DNA from 2 places in the Staphylococcus hyicus genome. Region 1 is predicted to be linked to the other one. Evidence: a T-box and tRNA genes for the amino acid it is inferred to sense, from the RefSeq annotation. Region 1 holds a T-box; the other holds one or more tRNA genes.

Region 1 (15,434 bases):
TCGTCGTATTAAGTAGTGCATTTGCAATTTCAAAACTGGGACGATCCATAACGCCTGCTGGTGAAAATCCTTCTTCTTGATGGCCAAAACGTCCTAAGTCTTGCACAGTAGTGAATAAACCTGGTTTTATTATCTTAATGCTCATCCTCTATCACCACCCAGTCTTTATAATCAATGAGGCCATTTTGAGTATATTTTTTGATGTGTTTAAATTGTTCTTCATTAATAGCATAAAATTTAATTTTATCACCTGGTTGATATAAAATTTTAGGATCTCGATGTATATCGAAAACTTTGATTGGTGTTTGTCCGATTATTTGCCAACCTCCCGGTGAATCTGCAGGATAAAGTCCTGTTTGATTGTTTGCGATACCTACTGATCCTGCTGGGATGTTGAGTCTTGGTTCAGATTTGCGAGGTGTATGTATACTTTTATCAAGTCCACCTAGAAACGGAAATCCTGGCATAAACCCAATCATATACACAAGATAGTAACCTTCAGTATGCGTTTGCACTACTTGGTCAGCGGTCAATGTGTTGTGATGGGCCACAATTTCTAAGTCTGGACCCCATTTCCCTCCATATAAAACAGGTAAATTTACAATTCTACGTCGCTGTTTCGTTGATATTTGGTTAAATGTAAATGATTTTAATTTAAGATCTTCTAATAGCGACTCATACTTAATAGACACGCCATTGAAGTACACTAATAATGCACGATAAGAAGGTACAATTTCTTTAATGTCTGGATGTTCTAATGATTCAATATAATTTTTTACCGCATGTACCTGATTAAATGTTCTTTCATCAATCTTTGGATTAAAATAAATCATAAACGCCTGTTCACTAATCTGTCGAAAATTCATTTTGAGTTCCCCCTTTCTGAAACCCTTTACAAAGTGCCATTTTATCACGATGGAATTAAGCTTAAAATTCAGATTGGAATAATAACATATGTAGCGTACATATCATCTCCAATCAAAATATCATTTTTTCAACTGTGACTATAATTTATAAGTATAAAAAAGTATTTTCACATCCTAAATTATAACAACAAGATAATAAATCATTGTCATTTACCTTATAACATCGCTTTTATCTCATCAACGATAGGATTTGTCTAAAAACCATCACATAAAATAACATTATCATAACATAATTTATAGGACAAAAAATAGAGGTTAAGTTATTCCCGTTTTTAGGGAAACTTAACCTCTATTTCACAAACACCTATTTAATATTAACAATCTTTACATTTATTTCTCCACCATTAGGAAGTGGTACACGAACTTCATCATTTAGTTTTTTGCCTATTAAAGATTTTGCCATTGGAGATTCATTTGAAATTTTACCGTTAAATGCATCGGCTTCAGCTGAACCTACAATTTGGTAGCTCTCTTCTTCGTCTCCAGGTAATTCAACAAATGTAACAGTTTTACCAATTTGAACAACATGGTTATCACCTGTATCTTCGATAATCAAAGCATGGCGAAGCATTGTTTCTATACGTTGAATATCTTGTTCAATAAACCCTTGTTCATCTTTTGCAGCATCGTACTCTGAGTTCTCAGATAAATCTCCAAAACTACGCGCTACTTTAATTTTTTCAACGACCTCAGGACGTTTAACGGTTTTTAATTCTTCTAATTCTTGTTCTAGTTTTTCAAATCCTTCTTGAGTCATTGGATATTGTTTTTGATTTTCCATTTTTGCATCTTCCTTTTACATTAAAAATTAGTCTTGTTTTTGAACTAAGGCTTGAATTTTTGTCGTCATAATATCAATGGCAACTTTATTGCTTCCACCTTCTGGTATGATAATGTCTGCAAATTTTTTAGTAGGTTCAATAAATTGATTGTGCATTGGACGTACAACATTCAAATATTGCTCAACTACAGATTCCATTGTACGATCTCGTTCTTTCGTATCTCTAATTAAACGACGTAAAATACGCAAATCAGCATCTGTATCAACGTATATTTTGACATCCATCATATCACGAAGCGTTTCATTTTCAAGCGCAAATATACCTTCTACGATAATAACATCTTTAGGTTCAAATGCAATTTTTTTATCACTTCGAGTATGAATCGTGTAATCATAAGTCGGTACTTCTACAGATTTTCCAGCTTTTAAATCTTTTAAATTTTGAATTAATAAATCGTTGTCAAAGGCAAAAGGATGATCATAGTTTGTTTGTAAGCGTTCCTCAAAAGTAAGGTGTGATTGATCTTTATAATAAAAATCTTGTTCTATCAATGCAACACTATGACCATCTAAATTTTTCATAATTTTGTTTGTAACAGATGTTTTACCTGAGCCAGAACCACCAGCTATACCAATAATCGTAGTTGAGGACATGCTATTAAACTTCCTTTCGCATCATGTTGTTTTTATAGATGGGTTGATTCACCTTAATTTGAATGATTTGTAATGGATGACGTGCAGCGTCTAATTCATTTCCCTCTTCATCATAAATAACGTCAATAACTTGCTTAAACGTATCGATTTCAGGTCCGAAGAACTCTACTTCTTGACCAGGTTTAAAATGATTGCGCTGTTGAATTGTTGCGAGTTGTGTCTTTTCATCATAGGCAAGTACAAGTCCTATAAAATCAAATGGGGACTTTTTCGCTGACTCATTCCCGAACATTTGTTCTTCGTAGCCTGGCGTTCCTTTGAAGAATGCTGGGGCGGTGTCACGATTCGCACACTTGTCTAATTCAATTAACCATTCAGGCTTAATTTTAAAGTTTTCAGGATCATTAGCATAGGCATCGATAACTTTTCGGTAAACGGAAACAACGGTTGCTATATAATGAATTGACTTCATACGTCCTTCAATTTTTAAAGAATCGATTCCTAAATCCATCATTTTTGGAATGGATTCTATTAATTTTAAGTCTCGAGGACTCATGGCAAATGGTACAGATTGACTATCATCAAAATATAAGTCTAACTCACCATCTTGATCTACAGTTAATAAATCATAATCCCATCGACAACTTTGGCAGCATCCACCTCGGTTAGAATCACGGGCAGTCATATGATTACTTAACGTACAGCGTCCTGAATATGCAATACACATGGCACCATGAATAAAGGCTTCAATTTCAATATCTACTTTATCCTTGATTTCTTGCATTTCCATTGCACCTGTTTCTCGTGCAAGTACAACACGGTCAAGTCCTTCTTCTTTCCAAAATTCAACTGCTTTATAGTTACTTAATGATTGTTGAGTTGATAAATGAATTTCTAATTGAGGCGCAACACGTTTGCACGTTTCGATAATGAGTGGATCAGCTACAATAATTCCTGTTGCACCTGTAGATTCTAGTTGCTTTAAATACGTATCTAATCCTTCTATGTTTTCGTCATGGGCGATGATATTCGTTGTAATATAGACTTTTGCACCATATTGATTCGCGAAATCAACACCTTCTTTTATTTCTTCTATGGTAAAGTTATCCGCATTGGAGCGTAGACCGTATTCTTGACCTCCAATAAATACAGCGTCAGCTCCATAATGTATTGCTATTTTTAATTTTTCTAAATTGCCAGCAGGTGCCAATAATTCTGGTTTTTTAACTTTGGGTGTGGTATTGGGTCGAACAGCCTCCATCACCTTCATCTTCATCTCTCCTATAATCAATTATTATCTTAATGTATTAATACACAGTTTGTTTGTAGAAGAAACCTTCATCAAACGGACGGTGTTCTGGTTGTATCTCTTCAATTGCATCTACAAGCATAAATTTCTCATCTTCATAATCTTCAGGTGATGATGCATAAAAATCTATTGCTTTGCGGTACTGTTTCGTTACGAGTGTAATATAAGCTTCATCATGTAACAATCCGTCAATTTTGAAGCTATCTATACCTGCCTCGAATAACGGTTCAAGCGCTTCAATTAAGCAAATATCATTCGGTGACATAATGTGCGTTCCATTATAATCTTCAAATACAGGATACTTATTGTCACGTTCTTCATCATATAACAACAACTGCGCATCATTATCACGATGTGCTCTTTCGATTTTCATTTGACGCTCTTGGAAGGTGTAGTAATTACCAAGCAACATACGTTTAGATTGAAACATGCATGTCATACCATGAACTTGGACTTCTATTTCAACGTCACTATTCGATTTAATACTTATTATTTCATCCAAACTTAGTTCTCTTGCTAATACAGCTCGTGTTGCACCTCTTTTTCCCCAATAATTACATTGAAAATGATTCGTAACCAATGTTTCAGCATTCCAATGTAACGGAATAGGATCGTTTTGTTGTTTTACTATCATTACAACTGCTGGATCACCAAATATAATGCGATCGACACGTAATTCATGCAAAAATTGTATATAGTCTTCTAGTGCTGGTATATGATAGTTATGGAATATGCCATTAACGGCAACATACACTTTTTTACCAGCAGCGTGTATTTTATGTGTTGCTGCAGTTAAATCTTCTTTATTAAATTCACCTGCAAGTCTTAAGCCAAACTTTTCTTCACCAATAACAAAGGCGTCTGCGCCATTATCGATTAACGTATCTATATGACTTAATGATTTAGGTGTTACTAATAACTCAGTCATGATTATACTCCTTTATAGAAATTGCCAGGCCATCATCCATATTTACAAAATTAGTTTTATAATCCTTTTGTTGAACGAGCCATTGGTTAAATTTTTGAACCTTTTTCACCATTTGTTTTACATTGCGACTGCGGACTACGTCTATATCTGAAACAAAACCATGGTACAGTACATTATCAGTAATGATGATGCCGGTACTTGATAATAAATCTTGATAAAGTTCAAAGAATTTTTGTGATTGTGCTTTTGCTGCATCGATAAAAATCATATCATATTGTCGATCATTCACTGCAGAATATGCTTCTAATGCATCATCTTCAATCAAACGAATTTGTTTTTCATATTGAAATGTTTCGAAATTTTTTCTTGCTAAAGCAATCATTTCTGGATTTCGTTCGATAGTTGTAACATGAATCGATGAATTTACCGAGGCAAAATGCATACTACTATACCCTATTGCACATCCTATTTCTAAAATGTTTTTTGGCTGTTTAATACGTATCAGCTGTAAAATTAAATCTAATGATAATTGATCGACGATAGGTACTTTATGTTTTACTGCATAATCGCGCAATGTGTTTAATTTCGAATCATGAGATTGTATTTTTAAAAAATAATCCTGATTTTTATCAAGCATTACAAGTTCATCCTTTACATTAAGATGCATACATCAAAAAATAAACCAGCCATAGCGACTGATTTTCATTATTGTAACTATACATGAGGTGCATATGTCAGATTGTTATATAATGTTACTTTTAAACATACACCAGTAAAATACTTCTTAAAATTATATCATAACTCATAACATTTTTTAACACTGAATTCTTGTTTAAATGCCATTTTACAAAAAAGATGAGACTGTAATCTATTAAGATTAACAAGCCCCATCTTTTTATATTTATTCTTCTGCTTCATCCAAGTTTGTGTTGACGACTTCTTCAATCATATCCCATTCTTCATCTGATTCTACTGGTAAGAATTTTCCGCCTTCACCAGTTTCATCAGGTTGATTAATCATCGGAATAAGCTCAATCAAATCTTCATCATCTGCTTGAGCGCCTTCTTCTGCGAGAATCACATAATCTTTTTTAAAGCCAGGATGATAGAATTCTAACATTTTTCTATATAAGACTTCATTACCTTCTTCGTCAAATAGCGTTAATAATTCTTCATCATTTTTAATTTCGATTTCTTCGTTATTATGGTTTATATTTGTCATAATTTGCTCTCTCCTTAGTTTAATGAGTCTAAATACCCTTGTAAAATAAATACAGCGGCCATTTTATCAATTACCTTTTTACGTTTAGCTCTTGAAACATCCGCCTCTAAAAGAGAACGTTCTGCTGCCATTGTACTTAACCTTTCATCCCACATCACAATTTCTAATTGTGGCATTGCTGTTTGAAGTGCTTCTTTGTATTTTAAAGATGCTTCACCGCGAAATCCAATTGAATTATTCATGTTTTTGGGAAGTCCTATAACAACAGTACCTACGTTTTCTTTTTTAATAATTTGAATTAAGGTATCTATTCCGAGCTGATTGTCTTGTTCGTTAATATGGAGTGTGTCTAAACCTTGCGCTGTCCATCCCATCAAATCACTAATGGCAACGCCAACAGTTTTACTGCCTACATCGAGTCCGATAATTTTATGTTTAAGCATCTGAATCCTTTTGATGATGTTTTAAATAAAAAGAAACAAGCTCCTCCATAATATCATCACGATCGATATGTCTAATTTGATTACGTGCTTCATTGTGACGTGGAATGTATGCAGGATCTCCTGAAAGTAAATAACCTACTATTTGGTTTACTGCGTTATACCCACGTTCTTCAAGTGTATGATATACATTATTTAAAACATACTCAACGTTTTCTTTAGGGATGTCTTCATAGCTGAATTTCATCGTTTTATCAAAGTTTTCCATTCCTTAACACTCCTTAAACCATAATGTGATTACACTCTTTATATTACACGAACTCGGTATGAATTATAATGTTTTAATATAGTCTTTAATGAATTGTAATGCTGTTGTTATTTTTTCAGGTTGTGTCCCGCCACCTTGTGCCATATCAGGACGACCGCCACCTTTACCACCCACAATAGGTGCCATTTCTTTAATAATATTACCCGCTTTAATTTTGTCAGTTAAATCTTTAGGTACTGTTGCAATTAACGAGACCTTACCATCAACATGACTCGCTAAAATAATGATTGTATCTTGTAAGCGTGACTTAAAGTCATCCATAGTTGTACGCATTACTTTAACATTATCGACTTCTACTTCAGTAATTAATACAGGTAAACCATTAATTACTTCTACTTTATCTTCTATGCTGCCCATTTTCAAGTTATTAAGCTCTTTAGACTTTTGTTCTAATGAACGATGAAGGGATTTTTCATCTTCTTGTAGTTGAATAATTTTATCTAAAACTTGTTCATCTGTTTTCGCCTTCATTTGTTGTTTAATTTGATTAAATTGTTCTAGATAACGTTCTAAATATAAATAAGCCTGTTGTCCAGTAACGGCTTCAATTCTTCTTACACCAGCGCCAGTACCAGACTCACTTGTTATTTTGAATAATCCAATTTCTGACGTGTTTTGAACATGTGTGCCACCACATAATTCCTTAGAGAATGGACCCATGTCAACGACGCGTACGACATCGCCATATTTTTCACCGAAAAGTGCCATTGCACCACCTGCTTTTGCATCTTCGATGGCCATTTCTTTCGTGACCACATCCATACTTTTCCAAATTTCTTCATTTACACGTTGTTCTACAAGTTGAATTTCTTCACTTGTCATTGGTGAGATGTGAGAAAAGTCAAAACGTAATCGATCGCTATCTACTAAAGATCCCGCTTGGTTAACATGGGAACCTAAAACCTGTTTTAATGCAGCATGCAAAAGATGTGTCGCACTATGATTTTTCATAATCGCTTTACGTTCTGTTTCGTTTACGCGTGCTTCTACAATGGCCTCTTCATATACCTGACCAAATTTAATATGTCCTGTGTGTAAATGTTGACCGTTTGGTGCTTTAATAACTTCTGTCACTTCAATCTCAAACGCGTCATTTTGAATAACGCCTTTATCTGCAATCTGTCCGCCGCTCACTGCATAAAACGGCGTTTGATCCATTACGAAATGAATCGTTTGGCCCTCATTTACTTTTTCTTGACGCTCACCATCGACGATAATGTCAGTAATTACACTTTCTGTTTGTAGCGTTTGATACCCTACAAAACGACTTACTGTACGAATTGATTTTAAAACTTCACTTTGAACTTGCATCGATTGGTTATTTTGTCTTGCTTTACGCGCGCGTTCGCGTTGCGCATCCATGTGGGTATTAAAACTGTCCATGTCTATTTTTAAATCCGCATCTTGTGCGATTTCTTCTGTAAGTTCAATTGGGAATCCATACGTATCATATAATTTAAATGCATCTGCGCCGCTGATGACTTGGCGAGAAGATTTTGCATCTGTTATGAGGTCATTCAATATCGAGAGACCTTCCTCTAAAGTTTCATGGAAGCGCTCTTCTTCGGACTTTATCACACGCGCAATAAAATCAGCTTTCTCTTTTACATTTGGATAATACGGTTCCATAATTGTTGCCACTACATCAACTAATTGATATAAAAATGGTTTGTTAATATCTAATGATTGGCTAAAACGAACAGCACGACGTAATAATCGACGCAACACATACCCACGTCCTTCATTAGCTGGAAGCGCACCGTCTGAAATTGCGAAGGCGATTGTGCGAATATGATCTGCTATGACTTTAAATGCGATATCGTGTGTTTCATTTTCCAAATATGTTTTTCCAGAAATTTTTTCAACTTCATTCATAATAGGCATGAATAAGTCCGTCTCATAATTCGTGCGAACATTTTGAGAAATTGAGGCCATACGTTCAAGCCCCATGCCGGTATCAATATTTTTACTTGGCAGTGGTGTATAAGTATGGTCTTTGTTATGGTTAAACTCACTAAATACAAGGTTCCATACTTCTAAATAACGTTCGTTTTCGCCACCAGGATACATCTCTTCAGCTGGATCATCGTGTCCATAATCCTCACCACGATCATAGAAAATTTCTGTGTTAGGCCCCGATGGCCCCTCGCCAATATCCCAAAAATTCCCTTCAATACGTATAATTCGAGATTCGCTTAATCCGATTTCATCATGCCATAAATGGTAAGCTTCAGTGTCCTCCGGGTGAATCGTTACATATAAACGTTCAGGATCCATAGCCATCCAACGGTCGCTTGTTAAAAATTCCCAAGCAAAAGCCACCGCTTCACGTTTAAAATAATCCCCTATTGAGAAATTACCTAACATTTCGAAAAAGGTATGATGTCGTGCTGTAAACCCAACATTTTCAATATCGTTCGTACGAATAGATTTTTGTGCATTTACAATCCTTGGTTTTTTAGGTATTTCACGCCCATCAAAATATTTCTTTAATGTAGCCACTCCTGAATTAATCCATAATAATGAATCATCATCAATTGGCACAAGTGGTGCTGATGGTTCAACCATATGTTCTTTTTCAACAAAAAAATCAATATACATTTGTCGTATTTCACTAGCTTTTAACGTTTTCATCACACATCATCTCCTAAAAAAAATAAGACATTCGCCTCAAAAGGGACGAATGTCTCGCGGTACCACCCTAGTTATGATATTAAAATCATCACTTTAATTTTATTAAATTAGTATATATATAGTAGCGTTCAATGCGATTAATCGTACATCTCAGCACCTGTACGTCTCTGTGAATTAAGGGCGCATCTACTCGGCTATATATTTTTGAATAACTCTATTATATTAAGCGTTTTAAACATTGTCAATTTCCATAAAGTCATAGGGGGTTACATTTTTCATATTAATCATTGGATCTATTTTAAACATCGTCTCTTCACTAAGTTGCACAGGTTGATTTGTTTCTGAATCCGTGTTGAAGTATTGCTCGAGAAACATTTGTTGACGTGTTAATCTTACTTGCCCTTCCGTTTTTATTCCTATATTAAATGCATCTGCGTCACCTAAAAACACAAGTGATTGTTTTGCTCGTGTTAGTCCTGTATAAAGGATTGGTTTTTGGAGCATTCTAAAATATTGTTTAACGATTGGCATAATAACAATTGGGAACTCAGATCCTTGCGCTTTATGGATAGAGGTACAATATGCATGTGTCAATTCCGTTAAATCTGATTTTAAATATGTGATCTCATTGCCTTCATAATCCACAATTACAACGTCTTTATTAAGGGCATTCTCTTTAGCCCAAAAAATGCCAACGATAACGCCGATATCACCATTAAAAATATTATCATTCGGTCGATTAACGAGTTGAAGTACTTTATCCCCTTTCCGATATACGACATCTCCAAATTGAATTTCACGTGTATCGTCATCTTCAATAGGATTAAGAATATCTTGAAGCACTTTATTTAGTTTATGAATGCCCGCATTGCCACGATACATGGGCGCAAGTACTTGTATATCAGACATGTCATATCCTTTTTTAACGGCATTCGTTACCACTTTACGTACGACTTCAGGAATTTGATCAATATGACATGGAATGAAAGAGCGATCATGGAAACGTTCTGTAATATCTACGTTTAACCCCGCTTTCATTTTGTGTGCCAATTCAATGATACTGGACCCATCTTGTTGACGGTAAACCTCTATTAAATTAATTCGTGGCAACGCTTTAGAGGTAATTAAATCCCTAAATACTTGACCTGGGCCTACAGATGGTAACTGGTCTTCATCGCCAACCAATACGACTTGCGCATCTTCTGGAACAGCCGCCATAAATTGATGGAACAGCCAAGTATCGACCATTGACATTTCATCAATGATAATCAATTTGGCATGAATGGCATGATCGAGTATATCTTCAGGCTTTGTGTCTTGATTCCAACCTATTAAACGATGTATCGTCATAGCTTCTAATCCCGTCGCATCATGAAGTCGTTTAGAAGCTCGCCCAGTTGGAGCTGCAAGTACGACAGGATAATCCTCATCACCATAGTCATCATAGTTTAGAGAAATGCCATGTAATGTTGCATAAAGATGTACAATCCCTTTTATAACTGTAGTTTTACCTGTTCCTGGACCACCAGTTAATATCATCAATTTATTTTTCATGGCAGCTTCCAGCGCTTCTTTTTGGGCCTCAGCATAAGAAACACCATGCGTCTCTTCAATTTCACCAATATGCATCTGTATATCTGATTGATCAAAAGTATCAATGCGTACATTATTACTCATGAGTTTATACACATTTTGACTACTTTTTAATTCAGAATAAAATAAGCTCGGAATTGCGATATGTCCGTCATCATCTACTAATCGTTTTTCTTCTATAAGTTGCATAAATACATCTTCTAGCATTGCCGAATCAATTGTTGTTTCATTTTGCTTTGTTAAAAGTACGGATGACTCTTTCATTAGTGTGTCTTTAGGCAAATAAGTATGCCCTTGTTTAATACATATTTCTTCAATTATGTATTGTATCCCAGCTTTTAATCGGTTGGGATGCGTATATGAAATGCCAATTAAACGTGCGAGTTGATCCGCTTTTTGAAATCCAACACCGCGGATATCATATACCAGTTGGTAAGGGTTTTCGTCAATAATTTTTAATGTGTCAACTTTATAAAATTTATAAATATCCATGGCGAGTTTTGCACCGAAACCAAGTTCATTTAAACGAATCATAATCTGTTCGCTTTCTTGATTTTGATACACTTGATCAGCGATTTGCTGTTGTTTGGCTTTGGATAATTTAGGAACTTGTTCAAGAACTGTAGCATCTTTTAAAATAGATTGAATGGTATGATCACCTAATGTATCTACGATAGATTCAGCAGTTTTTTTTCCAACACCCTTAAATAAATCACTTGATAAATATTGTATGATAGCCTCTCTTGTTTGAGGTATTTCTTTTTGAAACGTTTCAGCCTTTAATTGCTTGCCATAACGGGGATGTTCTGCGACTTGTCCCTTAAACGTATACGTCTCACCTTCAACGATATTTGGAAAATACCCAACAACTGTAGCCATATTGTCGAAGTCTTCATTAGAATCTTCAACGTCTACTTTCAGGACAGTGTAATAATTATCACTATTTTGAAAGAGAATGACATCGATGTTGCCTTTAATATATGTCTGTTCAAATAGTGTTGGGTTTTCCACGTCCTATTCCTCCTCTTGAGATTTAATCATGTTAAATGTTTTTAAAGCATGATGACTTAACATGTGATTTGGATCCATTTTAATAGCCTTTGTAAAACCTTCTATAGCCTTATCGATAGCTTCATCTACCATATACTTAGCTAATGTAAGATTATATTGCGCATCCGCATGCGTCTTGTCTTTATCAAGTATTGTCGTTAAAATCGTAATCGCTTGATCAAACATTTCTAATTCACATAGTAATAATCCATATTGAAATTGGACTTCTAAATCTTGAAACGTTTGATCTAATTCAGCAGCACGCATTAAAAATGGTAATGCCTGCTTTTTTGCATCTAAATGATAAAATGACATGCCAATCATATAGTTCGTATCTTTATTATCTAACCCTTTTTGAATCGCCTTTTGGTACAATTTTATTGCTTCTTGAAAGCGTGATTCATTAAAATATACATTTGCAAAATTATAATAAATCGCAGCATTGTTTGAATTAATTGTCAAAGCACGTTGAAAAAACTTCTCCGCTTTTTCAATTTCCCCAGCTTCAGATAACAAGATTCCTGAATTAATATAGTTTTCTACTTGTTCAGGATGTGCCTCAATATTATTAAAACAAGCTTCAAGCGCCTTTTCATATAAACCTTGTTGAATCAATTGATGTATTTCAGTTTGTTCCATAATAGACTCCTTTATAAAAGTACCATTTAATCAAAATCATTTAGACGATGTAACTCAGTTTACCGCTCTCTTTATAGACATCATCAATCGTTGCACCACCAAGACAAATATCTCTATCATAAAAAACAACAGCTTGTCCCGGTGTTATCGCTCTAACTGGAGCATCAAATGTTACGCGTATGGCATTTTTATTTTCACGTGTAACTATGACCCCTGTATCTTTTTGTCTATATCTAAATTTTGCAGTACATTGTAATGGTGTTGAAAGATCAATATCATTTACGAAAGACACATCTGATGCGATTAAGTAATCACTATACAATGCATCGTGATGAAAGCCTTGTTCAACATATAATACATTTTCCTCTAAATTTTTGCCGACAACAAACCACGGGTCGCCATCTCCACCAATACCTAAACCGTGGCGTTGACCAATTGTATAATACATAAGGCCTGAATGTTTGCCTTTTAACTCACCTGATAATGTGCGCATTTCACCAGACTTTGCCGGTAAATATTGGGATAAGAATGTTTTAAAATTACGTTCACCGATAAAACAGATTCCAGTTGAATCTTTCTTTTTAGCCGTTGCTAAGTTTTGTGCCGCTGCTATTTCACGTACTTTAGATTTTTCTATATCTCCAATTGGAAATAAAACTTTTTCTAATTGGCCATGCGTTAATTGATTCAAGAAGTATGTTTGATCTTTGTTGTTATCCACCCCGCGTAGCATTTCAACACGACCATCGTCATTGCGTCTGACGCGTGCGTAATGTCCAGTGGCAACATAATCTGCCCCCAGTTTTAAAGCGTGTTCTAAAAATGCTTTGAATTTGATTTCTTTATTGCACATGACATCAGGATTTGGTGTGCGTCCTTTTTTATATTCATCTAGAAAATAAGTAAATACTTTATCCCAATATTCTTTTTCAAAATTTACAGCATAGTAAGGTATACCAATTTGGTTGCATACTTCGATAACGTCATTGTAATCTTCAGTGGCTGTACAAACACCATTTTCATCAGTGTCATCCCAGTTTTTCATAAAAATGCCAATCACGTCATACCCCTGTTCTTTAAGTAAATATGCTGTAACGGAACTGTCTACACCTCCTGACATGCCCACAACAACACGTGTGTTTTGATTCGTCAATGTGATTCCTCCTTAAACTTTAAATAAATTTTTTGAATCTCTGCTACAATCGTTTTAATATCGCGTTCACTCACATTTTCATTTATACTGATCCGAATAGAATGTGTCACACGATGTTGGTCACCATACATTGCAGATAGCACATGCGATGGAATCGTAGAGCCTGCTGTACACGCCGATCCAGAGGAAACATAAATTTGTGCCATATCTAGCAACGTCAGTAGCGTTTCAACATCTATAAACGGGAAATATATATTGATAATATGGTTCGAGCTATCTATCATGGAGCCATTATATTCAAATGGAATAGCGCGTTCTTGTAAACTTACAAGTAATAATTCTTTTAACCGTGTAATGTAGATTTGATTTTCGTCACGGTGGTCCTCAGCTAATTTCAGTGCAGTTGCTAAACCAACAATTTGAGGCACATTTTCTGTTCCAGCACGTCGTTTTGTTTCTTGTTCTCCACCTTGTTGATGATATAAAATTTTAGTTCCGCTTTTAATATACAATACGCCCACACCTTTAGGGCCCCCAAATTTATGCGCAGTTAAGCTTAATGCATCTACTTTTAAATCTTTCACATCAACTGGTAAATGACCAATGGCCTGTACGGCGTCCATATGAAAATAGGCTGTATGGTGAGTTAGAATATCCTGAATATCATAAATGTGCTGAACGGTCCCCACTTCATTGTTAACAAACATGATAGAGACAAGTGTAGTGTCAGACCTTAACGCATGTTTTAATTGTTCTAAATCAATTAATCCATTTTCATCAACATTTAAATATGTCACTTCGAAGCCTTGTGACTCTAAAAATTCAAATACGTGAAGAACTGAGTGGTGTTCTATTTTCGTCGTAATTAAATGCTTTCCTTTAGCTTGGTTTGCCAAAGCAATACCTTTTATAGCTGTGTTGTTTGATTCTGTTGCACCGCTCGTAAAAATAATTTCATTCGTATTTGCATTTAATAGTTGTGCCACATTGCGTCTTGATTCATCTAAGAAACGTCTCGCGTCACGACCTTGTGCGTGGATAGATGATGGGTTTCCATAATGTGTTTCGTATATTTTTGTCATGGCTTCAATGACTTCAGGTTTCACTGGCGTTGTCGCAGCATAATCAGCATATACACCCATATTTAGCCCGTCCTTTCTCATTTTCAATGTTCCTATTTTAGCACTTGAAACTTAAAATTTCTAGTCACCCGTTCACAAAGTTTTATCTCACGTTATAAATATAATTTAAGCATATCATGTTCATGTGCATTCGTGAATTCAATCATCAATTTAAAACGCTAAGCACATTCATATTTGATTTAAATTTCTTTTGATATATTAGTGTTAAAGGATGTGTTATTATGTCAAATCAAATTCATTATTCAGCGTTAAATTTAGTTCCTATTCGGGAAGGATCAAATGAAAAAGAAGCTATTGAACAGATGACCGCATTGGCGCAACACTTAGAACGTCTTGACTATAAAAGGTATTGGATTGCCGAACATCATAATGCACCAAATTTAGTGAGTTCCGCAACGTCTTTATTAATTCAACATTGTTTAAGTCAAACACATCAAATGAGAATTGGCTCAGGTGGGATTATGTTACCAAACCATGCGCCTTTGGTTGTCGCTGAACAATTTGGGACTTTAAATTTACTTTATGGGGATCGTATCGATCTTGGGCTTGGTCGCGCCCCAGGTACAGATATGGCTACTGCGAGCGCCTTACGTCGTGACAAACATGATGGTGTGTATCAATTCCCAGAAGAAGTA
Region 2 (15,434 bases), 360 kb from region 1:
GGTCCTCTCGTACTAAGGACAGCTCCTCTCAAATTTCCTACGCCCACGACGGATAGGGACCGAACTGTCTCACGACGTTCTGAACCCAGCTCGCGTACCGCTTTAATGGGCGAACAGCCCAACCCTTGGGACCGACTACAGCCCCAGGATGCGATGAGCCGACATCGAGGTGCCAAACCTCCCCGTCGATGTGAACTCTTGGGGGAGATAAGCCTGTTATCCCCGGGGTAGCTTTTATCCGTTGAGCGATGGCCCTTCCATGCGGAACCACCGGATCACTAAGTCCGTCTTTCGACCCTGCTCGACTTGTAGGTCTCGCAGTCAAGCTCCCTTATGCCTTTACACTCTATGAATGATTTCCAACCATTCTGAGGGAACCTTTGAGCGCCTCCGTTACTCTTTAGGAGGCGACCGCCCCAGTCAAACTGCCCGCCTGACACTGTCTCCCAACTCGATAAGAGTTGCGGGTTAGAAATCCAATACAATTAGGGTAGTATCCCACCAATGCCTCCACGTAAGCTAGCGCTCACGCTTCTAAGGCTCCTACCTATCCTGTACAAACTGTACCGAATTTCAATATCAGGCTACAGTAAAGCTCCACGGGGTCTTTCCGTCCTGTCGCGGGTAACCGGCATCTTCACCGGTACTATGATTTCACCGAGTCTCTCGTTGAGACAGTGCCCAAATCGTTACGCCTTTCGTGCGGGTCGGAACTTACCCGACAAGGAATTTCGCTACCTTAGGACCGTTATAGTTACGGCCGCCGTTTACTGGGGCTTCGATTCGTAGCTTCGCTAATGCTAACCACTCCTCTTAACCTTCCAGCACCGGGCAGGCGTCAGCCCCTATACGTCACCTTACGGTTTAGCAGAGACCTGTGTTTTTGATAAACAGTCGCTTGGGCCTATTCACTGCGGCTCTTCGAAGCGTGAACCTCAAAGAGCACCCCTTCTCCCGAAGTTACGGGGTCATTTTGCCGAGTTCCTTAACGAGAGTTCGCTCGCTCACCTTAGAATTCTCATCTTGACTACCTGTGTCGGTTTGCGGTACGGGCACCAATCTTCTAGCTAGAGGCTTTTCTTGGCAGTGTGAAATCAACGACTCGAAGAAAACATGTTTCTTCTCCCCATCACAGCTTGACCTTAATGAGTGCCGGATTTGCCTAACACTCAGTCTTACTGCTTAGACGTGCACTCCAACAGCACGCTTCGCCTATCCTACTGCGTCCCCCCATCGCTTAAAACGAATCATGGTGGTACAGGAATATCAACCTGTTATCCATCGCCTACGCCTGTCGGCCTCAGCTTAGGACCCGACTAACCCAGAGCGGACGAGCCTTCCTCTGGAAACCTTAGTCAATCGGTGGACGGGATTCTCACCCGTCTTTCGCTACTCACACCGGCATTCTCACTTCTAAGCGCTCCACATGTCCTTGCGATCATGCTTCAACGCCCTTAGAACGCTCTCCTACCATTGTCCTAAAGGACAATCCACAGCTTCGGTAATATGTTTAGCCCCGGTACATTTTCGGCGCAGTGTCACTCGACTAGTGAGCTATTACGCACTCTTTAAATGATGGCTGCTTCTAAGCCAACATCCTAGTTGTCTGGGCAACGCCACATCCTTTTCCACTTAACATATATTTTGGGACCTTAGCTGGTGGTCTGGGCTGTTTCCCTTTCGAACACGGACCTTATCACCCATGTTCTGACTCCCAAGTTAAATTATTTGGCATTCGGAGTTTGTCTGAATTCGGTAACCCGAGAGGGGCCCCTCGTCCAAACAGTGCTCTACCTCCAATAATCATCACTTGAGGCTAGCCCTAAAGCTATTTCGGAGAGAACCAGCTATCTCCAAGTTCGATTGGAATTTCTCCGCTACCCTCAGTTCATCCGCTCACTTTTCAACGTAAGTCGGTTCGGTCCTCCATTCAGTGTTACCTGAACTTCAACCTGACCAAGGGTAGATCACCTGGTTTCGGGTCTACGACCAAATACTCATTCGCCCTATTCAGACTCGCTTTCGCTACGGCTCCACATTTTCTGCTTAACCTTGCATCAGATCGTAACTCGCCGGTTCATTCTACAAAAGGCACGCCATCACCCATTAACGGGCTCTGACTACTTGTAAGCACACGGTTTCAAGTTCTCTTTCACTCCCCTTCCGGGGTACTTTTCACCTTTCCCTCACGGTACTGGTTCACTATCGGTCACTAGAGAGTATTTAGCCTTGGGAGATGGTCCTCCCAGATTCCGACGGAATTTCACGTGCTCCGCCGTACTCAGGATCCACTCAGGAGGGTATATGTTTTCGACTACAGGATTATTACCTTCTATGATTAACCTTTCCAGGTTATTCGTCTAACATATTCCTTTGTAACTCCGTACAGAGTGTCCTACAACCCCAACAAGCAAGCTTGTTGGTTTGGGCTCTTCCCGTTTCGCTCGCCGCTACTCAGGGAATCGATTTTTCTTTCTCTTCCTCCGGGTACTAAGATGTTTCAGTTCTCCGGGTCTACCTTCTCACATGCTATGTATTCACATGCGGATAACACGACATAACTCGTGCTGGGTTCCCCCATTCGGAAATCTCTGGATCACAGCTTACTTACAGCTCCCCAAAGCATATCGTCGTTAGTAACGTCCTTCATCGGCTTCTAGTGCCAAGGCATCCACCGTGCGCCCTTAATAACTTAATCTTTATGATGTTTTGGCAATCGTTTGCATTCGGCTTCATCGCGGCACAAATCACTCAGTTGCTTACGGAAGTAAGCGCCTTCGCTCTTGTTTGCGATTCATAGACTGACAAACGTTTTCAAAACATCTGTCATCCGAAGTAAACATTAACCAACATCCACCAGTTATTAATTATTGTGAGTCGTCTGTCGACGACTAGCGATAATTTTTTGTTTCAAGCTTTTCGCTTGTCACTCGGTTTTGCTTGGTAAAATCTATACTTACTTATCTAGTTTTCAATGTACAATTTAAATGGTGGAGACTAGCGGGATCGAACCGCTGACCTCCTGCGTGCAAAGCAGGCGCTCTCCCAGCTGAGCTAAGCCCCCAAAAATTATTTAAATGGTGGGCCTAAGTGGACTCGAACCACCGACCTCACGCTTATCAGGCGTGCGCTCTAACCAGCTGAGCTATAGGCCCCTGTTAAACAACCATTCAAAACTGAATACAATATGTCTTCGTTATTCCGTATCGCCTAAGGCGATATTCCGTATATTATCCTTAGAAAGGAGGTGATCCAGCCGCACCTTCCGATACGGCTACCTTGTTACGACTTCACCCCAATCATTTGTCCCACCTTCGACGGCTAGCTCCAAAATGGTTACTCCACCGGCTTCGGGTGTTACAAACTCTCGTGGTGTGACGGGCGGTGTGTACAAGACCCGGGAACGTATTCACCGTAGCATGCTGATCTACGATTACTAGCGATTCCAGCTTCATGTAGTCGAGTTGCAGACTACAATCCGAACTGAGAACAACTTTATGGGATTTGCTTGACCTCGCGGTTTTGCTGCCCTTTGTATTGTCCATTGTAGCACGTGTGTAGCCCAAATCATAAGGGGCATGATGATTTGACGTCATCCCCACCTTCCTCCGGTTTGTCACCGGCAGTCAACTTAGAGTGCCCAACTTAATGATGGCAACTAAGCTTAAGGGTTGCGCTCGTTGCGGGACTTAACCCAACATCTCACGACACGAGCTGACGACAACCATGCACCACCTGTCATTTTGTCCTCCGAAGAGGAAAACTCTATCTCTAGAGCGATCAAAAGATGTCAAGATTTGGTAAGGTTCTTCGCGTTGCTTCGAATTAAACCACATGCTCCACCGCTTGTGCGGGTCCCCGTCAATTCCTTTGAGTTTCAGTCTTGCGACCGTACTCCCCAGGCGGAGTGCTTAATGCGTTAGCTGCAGCACTAAGGGGCGGAAACCCCCTAACACTTAGCACTCATCGTTTACGGCGTGGACTACCAGGGTATCTAATCCTGTTTGATCCCCACGCTTTCGCACCTCAGCGTCAGTTACAGACCAGAAAGCCGCCTTCGCCACTGGTGTTCCTCCATATCTCTGCGCATTTCACCGCTACACATGGAATTCCACTTTCCTCTTCTGCACTCAAGTTTTCCAGTTTCCAATGACCCTCCACGGTTGAGCCGTGGGCTTTCACATCAGACTTAAAAAACCGCCTACGCGCGCTTTACGCCCAATAATTCCGGATAACGCTTGCCACCTACGTATTACCGCGGCTGCTGGCACGTAGTTAGCCGTGGCTTTCTGGTTAGGTACCGTCAAGATGTGCACAGTTACTTACACATATGTTCTTCCCTAACAACAGAGCTTTACGATCCGAAGACCTTCATCACTCACGCGGCGTTGCTCCGTCAGGCTTTCGCCCATTGCGGAAGATTCCCTACTGCTGCCTCCCGTAGGAGTCTGGACCGTGTCTCAGTTCCAGTGTGGCCGATCACCCTCTCAGGTCGGCTACGTATCGTCGCCTTGGTAAGCCGTTACCTTACCAACTAGCTAATACGGCGCGGGTCCATCTATAAGTGACAGCAAGACCGTCTTTCACTGTTGAACCATGCGGTTCAACATGTTATCCGGCATTAGCCCCGGTTTCCCGGAGTTATTCCAGTCTTATAGGTAGGTTACCCACGTGTTACTCACCCGTCCGCCGCTAACGTCAAAGGAGCAAGCTCCTCATCTGTTCGCTCGACTTGCATGTATTAGGCACGCCGCCAGCGTTCATCCTGAGCCAGGATCAAACTCTCCATAAAAGAAGTAAGCTTGATATAGCTCGTTGATTGCTTAAGCCAATCACTCTTGAAAGTACGTTACGTACTCAAAATTATTGGAATTAACGTTGACATATTGTCATTCAGTTTTCAATGTTCGTTTATTTCTTTTTAAACCGTTACAATAATCAATTATACTTCGTTTTAAATTCTGTGTCAAGAAAAATTTTAAAACTTTTTAATTGGTTTGTTTTCAGTTTGTTGTTTCAACATTATATATTTTATAATGTTATCTCTAAACTTACAAGCGTTAATTTTACACTTTTAATACTTTTTTCAAAAAGTTAATGCGTGATTAACGTTGTTTGCTTGTCGTATCTTAGCGACTTTTATATCTTACCAACGGATCCCTTTCCCGTCAACATAAAATACCAAGAAAATATACTAAAAATCACTCTAGATTGGAAATGTAACACCAAAAGTGTGAATCATTGTTTTTTTATTGTAAAACTCCTTTACTATATATTAACGAAATAAAAAAGAATCTTAAACGCGTTCCCGTTTAAGATTCTATATGTTTCAATGAACTGCCTATTCATCATTATCTTGACTTTCTTTGCATTCTTGACAAATACCATATATTTCCATTCGATGGTGTGTAATATTAAAATCCGTTACGTGTTGTGCAAGTTTTTCGATTTCACTTAAAGAAGGATAATGGAAATCTACTATTTTGCCGCATTTTTCACAAATAACGTGATAGTGGTTTTGTGTATCGAAATCAAAGCGACTCGATGCATCGCCATAGGTTAACTCTTTAACAATACCAGTCTTTTTAAAAACTTTAAGATTATTATATATGGTTGCAACACTAATATTAGGAAAATCAGGTGATAATGATTGATATATTTCATCAGCAGTTGGATGTGTTTTTGAATGTATCAGAAAATTTAAGATTGCTTGGCGTTGAGGTGTAATGCGGACACCCGCTTCACGCAACGTCGCAAGAGAGTCATTTAACTGATGTTCATAAGTTTCCATTTCTGCAGCCATTGTATTCACCCGTCTTTCTACATAAGAATAATTATTACTTAATATTAATATAATGGTTGCAATTTGCTTATGTCAATGATTTCGTTAATATCCTTTATTTAAATCCACTATATTCTCAATTAGCTCTCCTTTATTGAGAAAATGAGTGAGATTACGCATAAATATATTCGTTGCTTGTTTTTTATTATTATCACTATTTCCTGTAATATGACTTGTCAAAATTACGTTATTTAAATCATATAATTCCGAATGTGATGGCAGTGGTTCTTCTTCAAATACATCTAAATAGGCTTTTCGGATCAAATCCTTTTTCAACGCATGAACAAGTACATCTTCTTTAACAATGCTGCCACGACCTAAATTGATAAATAACGTATGGGGTTGCATCTCCTCAAAATCTCTGGCAGTAAGCAAATATTTCGTTTTTTCTGTTTCTGGTAAAACATTTACGATAATATCAGCTTTTTTGTAACAACCCATTTTTTCATGAATCGCATAGGTTTCATCAAAACCATTCGCTTCATGGCCAGATGTATTTAAACCAATGGTTCTCATGCCAAATTGTTGCGCAATATTAGCTGCTTTTTGTGGGATTACACCTGTCCCTAAAAACAAAATCGTTTGATTTTTAAGCGTTGGTGTCATTCGTTTATGGTTATAAGTTTTATTTTTCTGCTCTTCATACGCTTCTTTTAATGCTTTATAATCATCTAATATAAATGCAAACATAAATTCCGTTAACTGTTGGGCATGCACACCTTTTGCATTCGTGAGTAAAATATCCTTTGATTTCAGTTGCTTCAATGGTAGCGCATTTACTCCCGTCGCATACCACATAATCCATTTCAAGTTTTGCGCACCTTCTAAAAATGCTTCGTTAACATCTGCATGATACGATAACAGCACATCCATTTTCGCTTTGGACTCTTCTGGCAAAAAAGATGGATGTTTATAGAATTCAAAGTTTACATCAGGAAATTGTGTTTTCAATCGCTCCTCTTCCTCACCTAAACGCATTAAGCTAACTACACGCACATCAATCACCCCTCAAGAATAGATTTCAACTTGGCCATTTGTTCTTTGACCTTTACTTTTTCAATCACATCAATCACATCGCCTTTTTCATCAATGACAAAGGTCGTACGTACGATACCCATCGTTTCTTTGCCAAATGTTTTCTTCAATTGATACACGCCCGCTGCTTTTGATAATTCAAAATCCTCATCCACCAACAAATCAAAGGTCAATTGATGTTTCTCAATGAAATTTTGGTGTTTACGTTTAGAATCGCCACTTATACCTAAAACTTTAACATTTAAATCGTTAAAATAACTTAAATTGTCTCTGAAATCGCACGCTTCCGTTGTGCATGTAGGTGTATTGTCACGTGGATAAAAGTAAAGTATTACTTTTTTACCTTTTAATGAAGCTTTTGTAATTTTTTCTCCTTTTTGATTTTCAAGTTCAAACTCTGGAAATTGTTCACCTTTTGTTATCATAATACGCCCTCTTTCTTCAATTGTTTTATTTTATGATACGATATGAAATGAAAATATTAAATAAAAGAGGCTGATAAATTATGAAGTTTACAAATAGTGAAGCTTTGCAACATGAATCAAACGAATATATTTTAGGCGGTGTCAATTCCCCTTCCCGCTCTTATAAAGCAGTCGGAGGTGGCGCCCCTGTGGTTATGAAAAAAGGTGAAGGTGCTTATTTATATGACGTAGATGGCAATCAATATATCGACTACCTACAAGCATATGGTCCTATCATCACCGGTCATGCCCATCCTCATATTACAAAAGCCATTCAAGAGCAAGCAGCTCTCGGTGTACTTTATGGAACACCTACGGAATTAGAAATTACTTTCGCTCGTAAATTGCGTAGTGCTATTCCGTCTCTGGAAAAAATTCGTTTTGTTAACTCTGGAACTGAAGCAGTTATGACCACGATACGTGTGGCACGTGCGTATACAAAACGTAACAAAATCATTAAATTTGCAGGTTGCTATCATGGGCATTCCGATTTGGTATTAGTGGCCGCAGGGAGTGGACCTTCTCAACTCGGCTCTCCCGATTCTGCAGGTGTTCCTAAAAGTGTTGCACAAGAAGTTATTACGGTACCTTTCAATGACATCAACGCATTTAAAGAAGCAATGGCTCATTGGGGCGACCAAGTAGCAGCTGTACTTGTAGAACCAATTGTCGGAAATTTCGGTATGGTAGAACCTCAACCCGGATTTTTACAAAATGTGAATGATATTACGCACGAATATGGCGGTCTAGTCATTTATGATGAAGTTATCACAGCGTTTCGTTTTCATTATGGCGGTGCGCAAGATTTATTAGGTGTTTTTCCAGATCTTACAGCTTTCGGAAAAATCATAGGTGGCGGCCTGCCTATTGGTGGTTACGGTGGCAGACAAGACATAATGGAGCAAGTTGCGCCGTTAGGACCAGCCTATCAAGCAGGTACTATGGCAGGTAATCCATTATCTATGCGTGCAGGAATTGCATTGCTTGAGGTATTAGAGCAAGATGGCGTTTATGAAAAATTGGATCAACTCGGTAAACGTTTAGAAGATGGTCTGCAGGCGGCTATCGATAAATACGCCATCAAAGCGACTATAAACCGTATCCGTGGTGCATTAACAGTCTATTTCACCGATGAAAAAGTAACGCATTATGATCAAGCCGATCAATCAGATGGCGCACAGTTTGCACAATTCTTTAAAGCGATGTTATATCAAGGCATTAATCTTGCCCCTTCTAAATATGAAGCTTGGTTTTTAACGACTGAACACACTGAAGCCGATATTGATAAAACAATTGAAGCAGCTCATAAAGCTTTTCAGCAATTGTCTCGCAAATCACAATAAATTGTAATATGATTTGAATAAGAAAATGATTGACATAGAATAGTCGGTAAACCATCTTACAATAATACAAAGCGTTGTATGTGTCTACTTTAATTTTAAATCTATGTCAATCCTCACATTTATTGTCATAGTATAAGTATTTTGTAAATTTATTGAAACGGACATGATAAACGTCTATGACCATTCCATACATTTGAGTCCGTTACTGTAATGGTACGATTAGTACATGCTGTATAACATCGTCAGTACTTTAACAACTACCTGTGTAAATGATGGTTTTTCAATTGAATACAATTGGCTTTATTATGCAACTATATCGTCTAATTAAAGGAGTGCATAATTTGAAATTAGGTGCAAGAATATTAAAAACCGGAATTGCCATCATTCTTGCAGTCTCAATTGCATCATTACTCCCTTCGTCAGCAGGAATGAAAACCGTAGCCGGTATTGCTGCAGTTGTAGCTATGCAACCTAGTGTTTATCGAACGTTTAAAACGATTGTTGATCAATTTCAAGGGAACATCATTGGTGCATTGTTAGCAGTCACGATGGTCACTATTTTTGGTAATAATATTGTTATTATGGGTGCAACAGTAATTTTACTTATTGCGATTTTATTTAAATTAAACATTGCACATGTAGCCACTTTAGCTACTGTTACAGCATTAATCATTATGGGTCAACACGACGGTTCATTTTACATGTCAGCGTTTTATCGATTTGTACTTGTGATGATTGGCGTATTAAGTTCATTTATTGTAAACTTAACCTTTTTACCCCCAAAATTCGAGACTAAAATATACTACAATTCACTCAATATCACCACAGATATCTTTAAATGGTTTAATTTGGTTCTAAATGATGCGACAGAATTCAACTATGTAAAACAAGACTTGGAACAGTTGCGCCAACGTGTTGTTAAATTAGAACAACTATTTGAAATTTATAAAGAAGAACGCTCTTTAATACCTAAACATGCGCGTGCACAAACACGTAAAAAGATACTATTCAAAGAATTAGTACTTTCCACTCGAGATGCATATGATGTTTTGCGCCGAATGAATCGCTATCAAAATGACTTGTTGAATTTGAGCGAGTCTTTGTTTTTACAAATTAAACTTGAAGTGGATGAATTGAGTCAGTTTCACGAGCAGATTTTAATTAGTATTACAAAAAAAGCTAAATTCGAAAATCCCGAATTCCAAAGTCACGTTACAAATCCTTTAAAAAAAGATTTGCTTACTGCCTACCAAGAAGCGTTTCAATCTAACACTTCTTCCGAACAAAAAGATTTTAATACAAATGTTATTCATGTTATTGCAGCTTTAGAGGAATACCGTTATAACCTTGAGCATTTAAATCGTTTAAGAAGTAGTTATTTTAAATATCATAGCAATGACCCTGACATTGATATTATTAAAGAAGATTTTGATTTATAACTATAAACACCTCGATCATACACATCATAATGTACGATAGAGGTGTTTTTCATGTTTTTCTATGATTGAATGAGTTTCAATTGATAGTCATGTATGGATTGAATCGTCCCGCTTTTATTTTTTATCGTAACATGTTCTGGCCCGATTTCAGTTGGACTGGAAACACCTACTGCAGCAGCAATATTAAATAGCCCTTCATGCAGCGATGTAATATAGTTCGTGACACGATATTCCTTTTCTTCAACGACCAGTGCCCGCTCTTTTTTAGGGTCTGTTGTTGCGACACCAACGGGACATGTATTTTTATGACATTGTCTACTCATGATACAACCTACACTAATCATCATACCACGTGCAATATTTACTAAATCAGCACCTAATGCAAGTGCAATTGCCACTTTATCTGGAGTCACTAGTTTACCTGAAGCGAAGATTTTAACTTTATGACGTATGCCGTTCGCTTTTAAAAGTCCATCTACTATTGGTAAAGCAGTAAATAATGGAAGCCCTACACCGTCTTGAAGTTCTTGAAAGGTTGATCCTGTACCACCTTCACCACCATCAACAGTAATAAAATCAGGGAAAATATCCAGCTCAATCATCGTCATCACTAGTTTTTTCACATCATCGGGATTACCAACGACTATTTTAAAACCAATCGGCTTTTGACTTAAATCACGCAATGTTTCAATCCACTCTAACAAATCTTTTGGGCTATTGATAAAATCAAAGCGGTTTGGTGAATTAATCGTTTCATATGGCCGAACATTTCGTATTTCAGCAACTTCCTCAGTTACTTTTTGACCATCGATATGACCACCTCGTGTTTTAGCACCTTGCGCAAGTTTAATTTCAAACATTTTTATACGTGGATGGTGTGCTTTTTTTAAAAACGCCTCTTTACTAAATGAACCATCATGATGTCTCACACCGAAAAGTCCAGGTCCTATTTGAAAAATAATGTCTGCCTCCCCAGCCAAATGGTATGACGAAAGACCACCTTCTCCTGTATTCATCCATGTGCCTGCACGACCTAAACCTTTTGACAATGCTATTATAGCTTTACTACCTAATGCACCAAAACTCATTCCAGACTGCCCAACGAGACGCTTTGCAAAATAAGGATGTTCGATGTTTCCACCAATTTTTATGTAGTGAGCTTCATCTAAATAATAAGGTGAAATATCAGTAGTTTTTAATGTTTCCTTGCGACTAAAAAGCGATTCTCTTTGAATTTCATAAACAAATGTTGATATTAATGTATCGTTATCAATTGCTAATTCCGTTCTTTGTTTAGGAAACATTGCATTGTTCAAATAAAATCCGTCATCGTAATTTAATTCCGAACCAAAGCTTGTAGCCCTTGCATTATATTTCCCAGCTAAAACAATATGTTGATACTGATCTCTAGAAAACGGCTTATCTTCGTTATCATTTAAAAATAAATATTGACGTAATTCTGGTCCAATGCTTTCAAAAAAATATCTTACACGCGCTAAAACAGGATAATTACGTAATACACTATGTTGTTTTTGTCTCCGATCAAAAATCAAAAACGACACACAGGCGATTGCTATAACCACAAGTATTGTTACAATCAAAATATTTACAATCAGTTGTAATATTGTTAAAAATGTCATGATTTCATCCCCCTTTAATATCACTATACCCCTACACTAATCATTTTATAAGTCATATTACTTCATTTAATTATATTTTAATATTTCGTGTATATAAACAAAAAACCTGTTTAGTAAACTGAAATCAAGTGATTCCAGACTACTAAACAAGTTAAATATTTAACCTATAAATTTTGTATATTGTAAAGCCGTTGATAAGCGCCCTGTTGATTCATTAATGTTTGATGTGTGCCCATTTCTACAATTTGACCATTTTCTATCACAACTATCTTATCTGCATGCGTAATTGTAGATAGCCTGTGTGCGACAATCATCGTAGTGCGATCTTTACTTAAAATATTTAATGCTTCTTGAATAACAGCTTCACTTTCTAAGTCCAGTGCACTTGTCGCTTCATCAAGAATTAAAATAGGCGGATCATTTAAAAATATACGCGCAATAGATAACCGTTGTTTTTGTCCTCCGGATAATTTAACACCTCTTTCTCCGACTTCAGTGTCATAGCCTTTAGGCAATGCCATAATAAAATCATGCGCATTCGCTTTTTTAGCAGCTCTAATTACCTCTTCTTCGGTGGCATCTGGACGTCCCAATAAAATGTTTTCTTTAACAGTGTCGGAAAATAAAATATTATCTTGTTGTACCATGCCAATTTGTCTTCTTAAACAACCGATTTCAAACGATTTAATGTTATGTTGATCAATTAAAATCTCACCTTCTGTAACATCATAAAATCGTGGGATTAGACTAATTAAGGTTGACTTACCTCCACCACTCATACCAACAAATGCGACTGTTTCACCATGATGAATATTTAAGTTAATCTCTTTTAAAACATCACGCTCATCATCATTGTATTTAAATGATACGTCTCGAATTTCAATATTGCCTTGTGTAATAGAAATGTCTTTTGCATCGTCTGCATTTTTTATATCATAAGGCTCATCGAACAACTGAAACACACGGTCCATTGAAGCAAAACTTTGCGTTAAAGTTGTAAACGATGATACTAAACGACGTAATGGTCCATACAATTGCTCTAAATAACTCACAAACGCAGCTAGTGTCCCTACAGTAACAGATCCTGAAATCGCTAAATATGCACCAAAGCCAATCACTATTAAAGGTCCAATATCAGTAACCGTATTTATCGCTGAAAATGAATATGCATTCCATCGTGTATGCATAAAGGCTTTTTGTAAAAAGCCTTTATTGCGTTTATCAAAGTTTTTCGCTTCATTCTCTTCAATCGCAAAACTTTTAATAACAGACATGCCATTGACACGCTCATGCAAAAACCCTTGTGTCTCTGCCAATTTTTGAGATCGTTGTCGTGTTAATGCGCGTAAACGACCAAAAAAGAAATACACTGTTAAAATGTAAAACGGTAAAATGACAATGGCAGCAACAGTTAATTGGACATCTAAGAAAAACATGACGGAAAGTGCAATTATAATAGTGATGCAGTCCAACCAAATATTCATTAAACCTGTCATGATGAAATCTTTTGTTTGTTCTACGTCGTTTATCACACGCGAAATGACTTCGCCTGCTTTATTATTCGCGTAAAAACGCGCACTTAACGCTTGTAAGTGACCATATAGTTTTTTTCGAATGTCATATAAAATTTTATTACTTGTCCATTGCGCCATGTATTGCCTTAAAAATTCAATAGGTGGTCGGACAATAATGAAAATAAATGCTGCAATCAGCATGGCATAAAATAAATACATATATTTGTCTGACAGACTTAACGCACCATTATTAATCACATCATCAATAACAAACTTTATTAACAATGGTATAAGTAATGGAATACCGAATTTTAATATACCTACAAAAATGGTACCTATTATGAGCCATTTATACGGCTTTACGAACTTTAAATAACGTTTAATCACCGTCATATCCCCCTTTCAACATACAAGAAGAGTGAAACAGAAAATGGCATCACCTTTCTCTATCTCACTCACAATTATTAATTTATTTACATGTTGAATTCTTAGTTGTCCATAAGCTCTTTACATTCTATTTCGTAGTTTTTGAAAACGATTACGCCAAACTTTAATAAAGTCTGGTGCAAAAGGTCCTTTTTTGTGTTCAATCCATTGTTGTAGTATATCCACATTTCGTCTTAAAATGACGTCAATATCTTTTGGGTAGTTCATTTGATTCATATGTTGTTCATATTCGTCTTCATCCAATAAATGATATTTCCCATTAGGATACACCTTTATATCTAAATCATAATCAATATATTTCAATGCTTCCTCATCACATGCAAACGGTGACGACAAGTTACAATAGTAATAAACCCCATCTTCTCTGAACATGCAAATTACGTTGAACCAATATTCAGAATGAAAATACACGATTGCTGGTTCGCGTGTAATCCATGTACGCCCATCGCTTTCAGTAACAAGTGTGTGGTCATTACCACCAATAATGACATGATCCGTTCCTTTTAATATTGTTGTTTCAGACCAAACGCGATGGATATTTCCATCATGCTTGTAGGACTGTATTTTAATTGTGTCGCCTTCTTTTGGAATGCATGATTTAACCACTTGTCTCACCCCACTAAAAAATCTCACTTATTTATTATATCATATTCCAAGTGCCCTAATGCGCATTTCGCTTACAAAATGCTTCATAAATTTTAGACATTGAAACTGGAAATGTATATTGGTTCCGATCAAACGGTCCTAACCACTGTGTTTTATCACTTAAAGCAACATCATGTGATGAGACGTTTGCTTTATATATGTTGAGCACCCACGTCATATGCGTAAATTGATGTTTAACTACGCCACTTTTAGTGTTACTAATTTGAAGAGACGCACCATACATCATCTTAAGTTGAGAGACATCTGTATCAGATAAAGCCATCGGGAACTGCCACATTTGGTTCAATAATTTCTCATTTCTTTGTTCAATAAGATATTCTCCATTTTCATTTTCAATGAGATATACATTATAGTGCATGATTTTTTTCTTTGTTTTCTTTGTTTTTACCGGTAACATTAACACCGTTCCTTTGTCATAACTTTCACAATGCGTCTGAATTGGACAAAAGATACACAAGGGTGATTTTGGGGTACATATTAATGCGCCGAGTTCCATCATAGCTTGGTTGAATGTTCCTGAGTCTGTTTTCACATAGGGTAGTAGTTCATGTTCAAAGCGTTTGCGTGTAGCTTGTAACGCGATATCCGTATCATCATTGTTTAATCTCGCCCATACTCGAAACACATTACCATCCACAGTTGGCAAAGGATGATCAAATGCGATACTCATAACAGCCGCTTGTGTATATGGACCCACACCTTTTAATGTTTTAAAAACGCTAGGATTTGAGGGGACGATACTATCATAATTTGCTACCACTTCTTTAGCAGCTGTATGAAAGTTTCGTGCACGACTATAATATCCTAAACCTTCCCAATATTTTAAAACCTCATCGGTTGTTGCATTTGCTAAAGCTTTTACAGTGGGAAAACGTGCTATAAATTTTAAATAATACTCTCTTACCGTATCTACTTGAGTTTGTTGAAGCATCACTTCACTCACCCAAATTTTATACGGATCTTTAGTTTCGCGCCAAGGCATTTGGCGTTGATTATCTTCAAACCAATCAATAAGATCCTTTTTAAAAGTGCTTGGAAAATGCA

The links. A T-box is a leader RNA that pairs with one kind of tRNA and senses whether it is charged. The one in region 1 lies ahead of alaS (alanine--tRNA ligase), so its partner is inferred to be a tRNA-Ala.
Region 2: it encodes a tRNA-Ala, which carries the amino acid that the T-box ahead of alaS (alanine--tRNA ligase) is inferred to sense. The anticodon was not compared.

What each region holds. Positions count from the first base shown of each region.
Region 1 is NZ_CP008747.1:1,317,303-1,332,736, reverse strand. Features, by position in the region: gene SHYC_RS06325 (5-oxoprolinase subunit C family protein) at 1-145, opposite strand, end outside; gene pxpB (5-oxoprolinase subunit PxpB) at 135-866, opposite strand; gene greA (transcription elongation factor GreA) at 1,231-1,707, opposite strand; gene udk (uridine kinase) at 1,735-2,361, opposite strand; gene SHYC_RS06305 (peptidase U32 family protein) at 2,366-3,631, opposite strand; gene SHYC_RS06300 (peptidase U32 family protein) at 3,669-4,598, opposite strand; gene SHYC_RS06295 (O-methyltransferase) at 4,591-5,235, opposite strand; gene SHYC_RS06290 (DUF1292 domain-containing protein) at 5,500-5,820, opposite strand; gene ruvX (Holliday junction resolvase RuvX) at 5,835-6,263, opposite strand; gene SHYC_RS06280 (IreB family regulatory phosphoprotein) at 6,256-6,528, opposite strand; gene alaS (alanine--tRNA ligase) at 6,592-9,222, opposite strand; T-box leader at 9,261-9,428, opposite strand; gene recD2 (SF1B family DNA helicase RecD2) at 9,454-11,826, opposite strand; gene SHYC_RS06265 (tetratricopeptide repeat protein) at 11,830-12,504, opposite strand; gene mnmA (tRNA 2-thiouridine(34) synthase MnmA) at 12,545-13,657, opposite strand; gene SHYC_RS06255 (cysteine desulfurase family protein) at 13,654-14,799, opposite strand; gene SHYC_RS06250 (LLM class flavin-dependent oxidoreductase) at 15,021-15,434, shown strand, end outside.
Region 2 is NZ_CP008747.1:953,749-969,182, reverse strand. Features, by position in the region: rRNA gene SHYC_RS04455 (23S ribosomal RNA) at 1-2,698, opposite strand, end outside; tRNA gene SHYC_RS04450 (tRNA-Ala) at 2,989-3,064, opposite strand; tRNA gene SHYC_RS04445 (tRNA-Ile) at 3,079-3,155, opposite strand; rRNA gene SHYC_RS04440 (16S ribosomal RNA) at 3,241-4,792, opposite strand; gene perR (peroxide-responsive transcriptional repressor PerR) at 5,342-5,803, opposite strand; gene SHYC_RS04430 (phosphoglycerate dehydrogenase) at 5,888-6,838, opposite strand; gene bcp (thioredoxin-dependent thiol peroxidase) at 6,844-7,302, opposite strand; gene SHYC_RS04420 (glutamate-1-semialdehyde 2,1-aminomutase) at 7,383-8,684, shown strand; gene SHYC_RS04415 (FUSC family protein) at 9,026-10,123, shown strand; gene SHYC_RS04410 (FMN-binding glutamate synthase family protein) at 10,183-11,763, opposite strand; gene SHYC_RS04405 (ABC transporter ATP-binding protein) at 11,928-13,664, opposite strand; gene ntdP (nucleoside tri-diphosphate phosphatase) at 13,785-14,330, opposite strand; gene mutY (A/G-specific adenine glycosylase) at 14,386-15,434, opposite strand, start outside.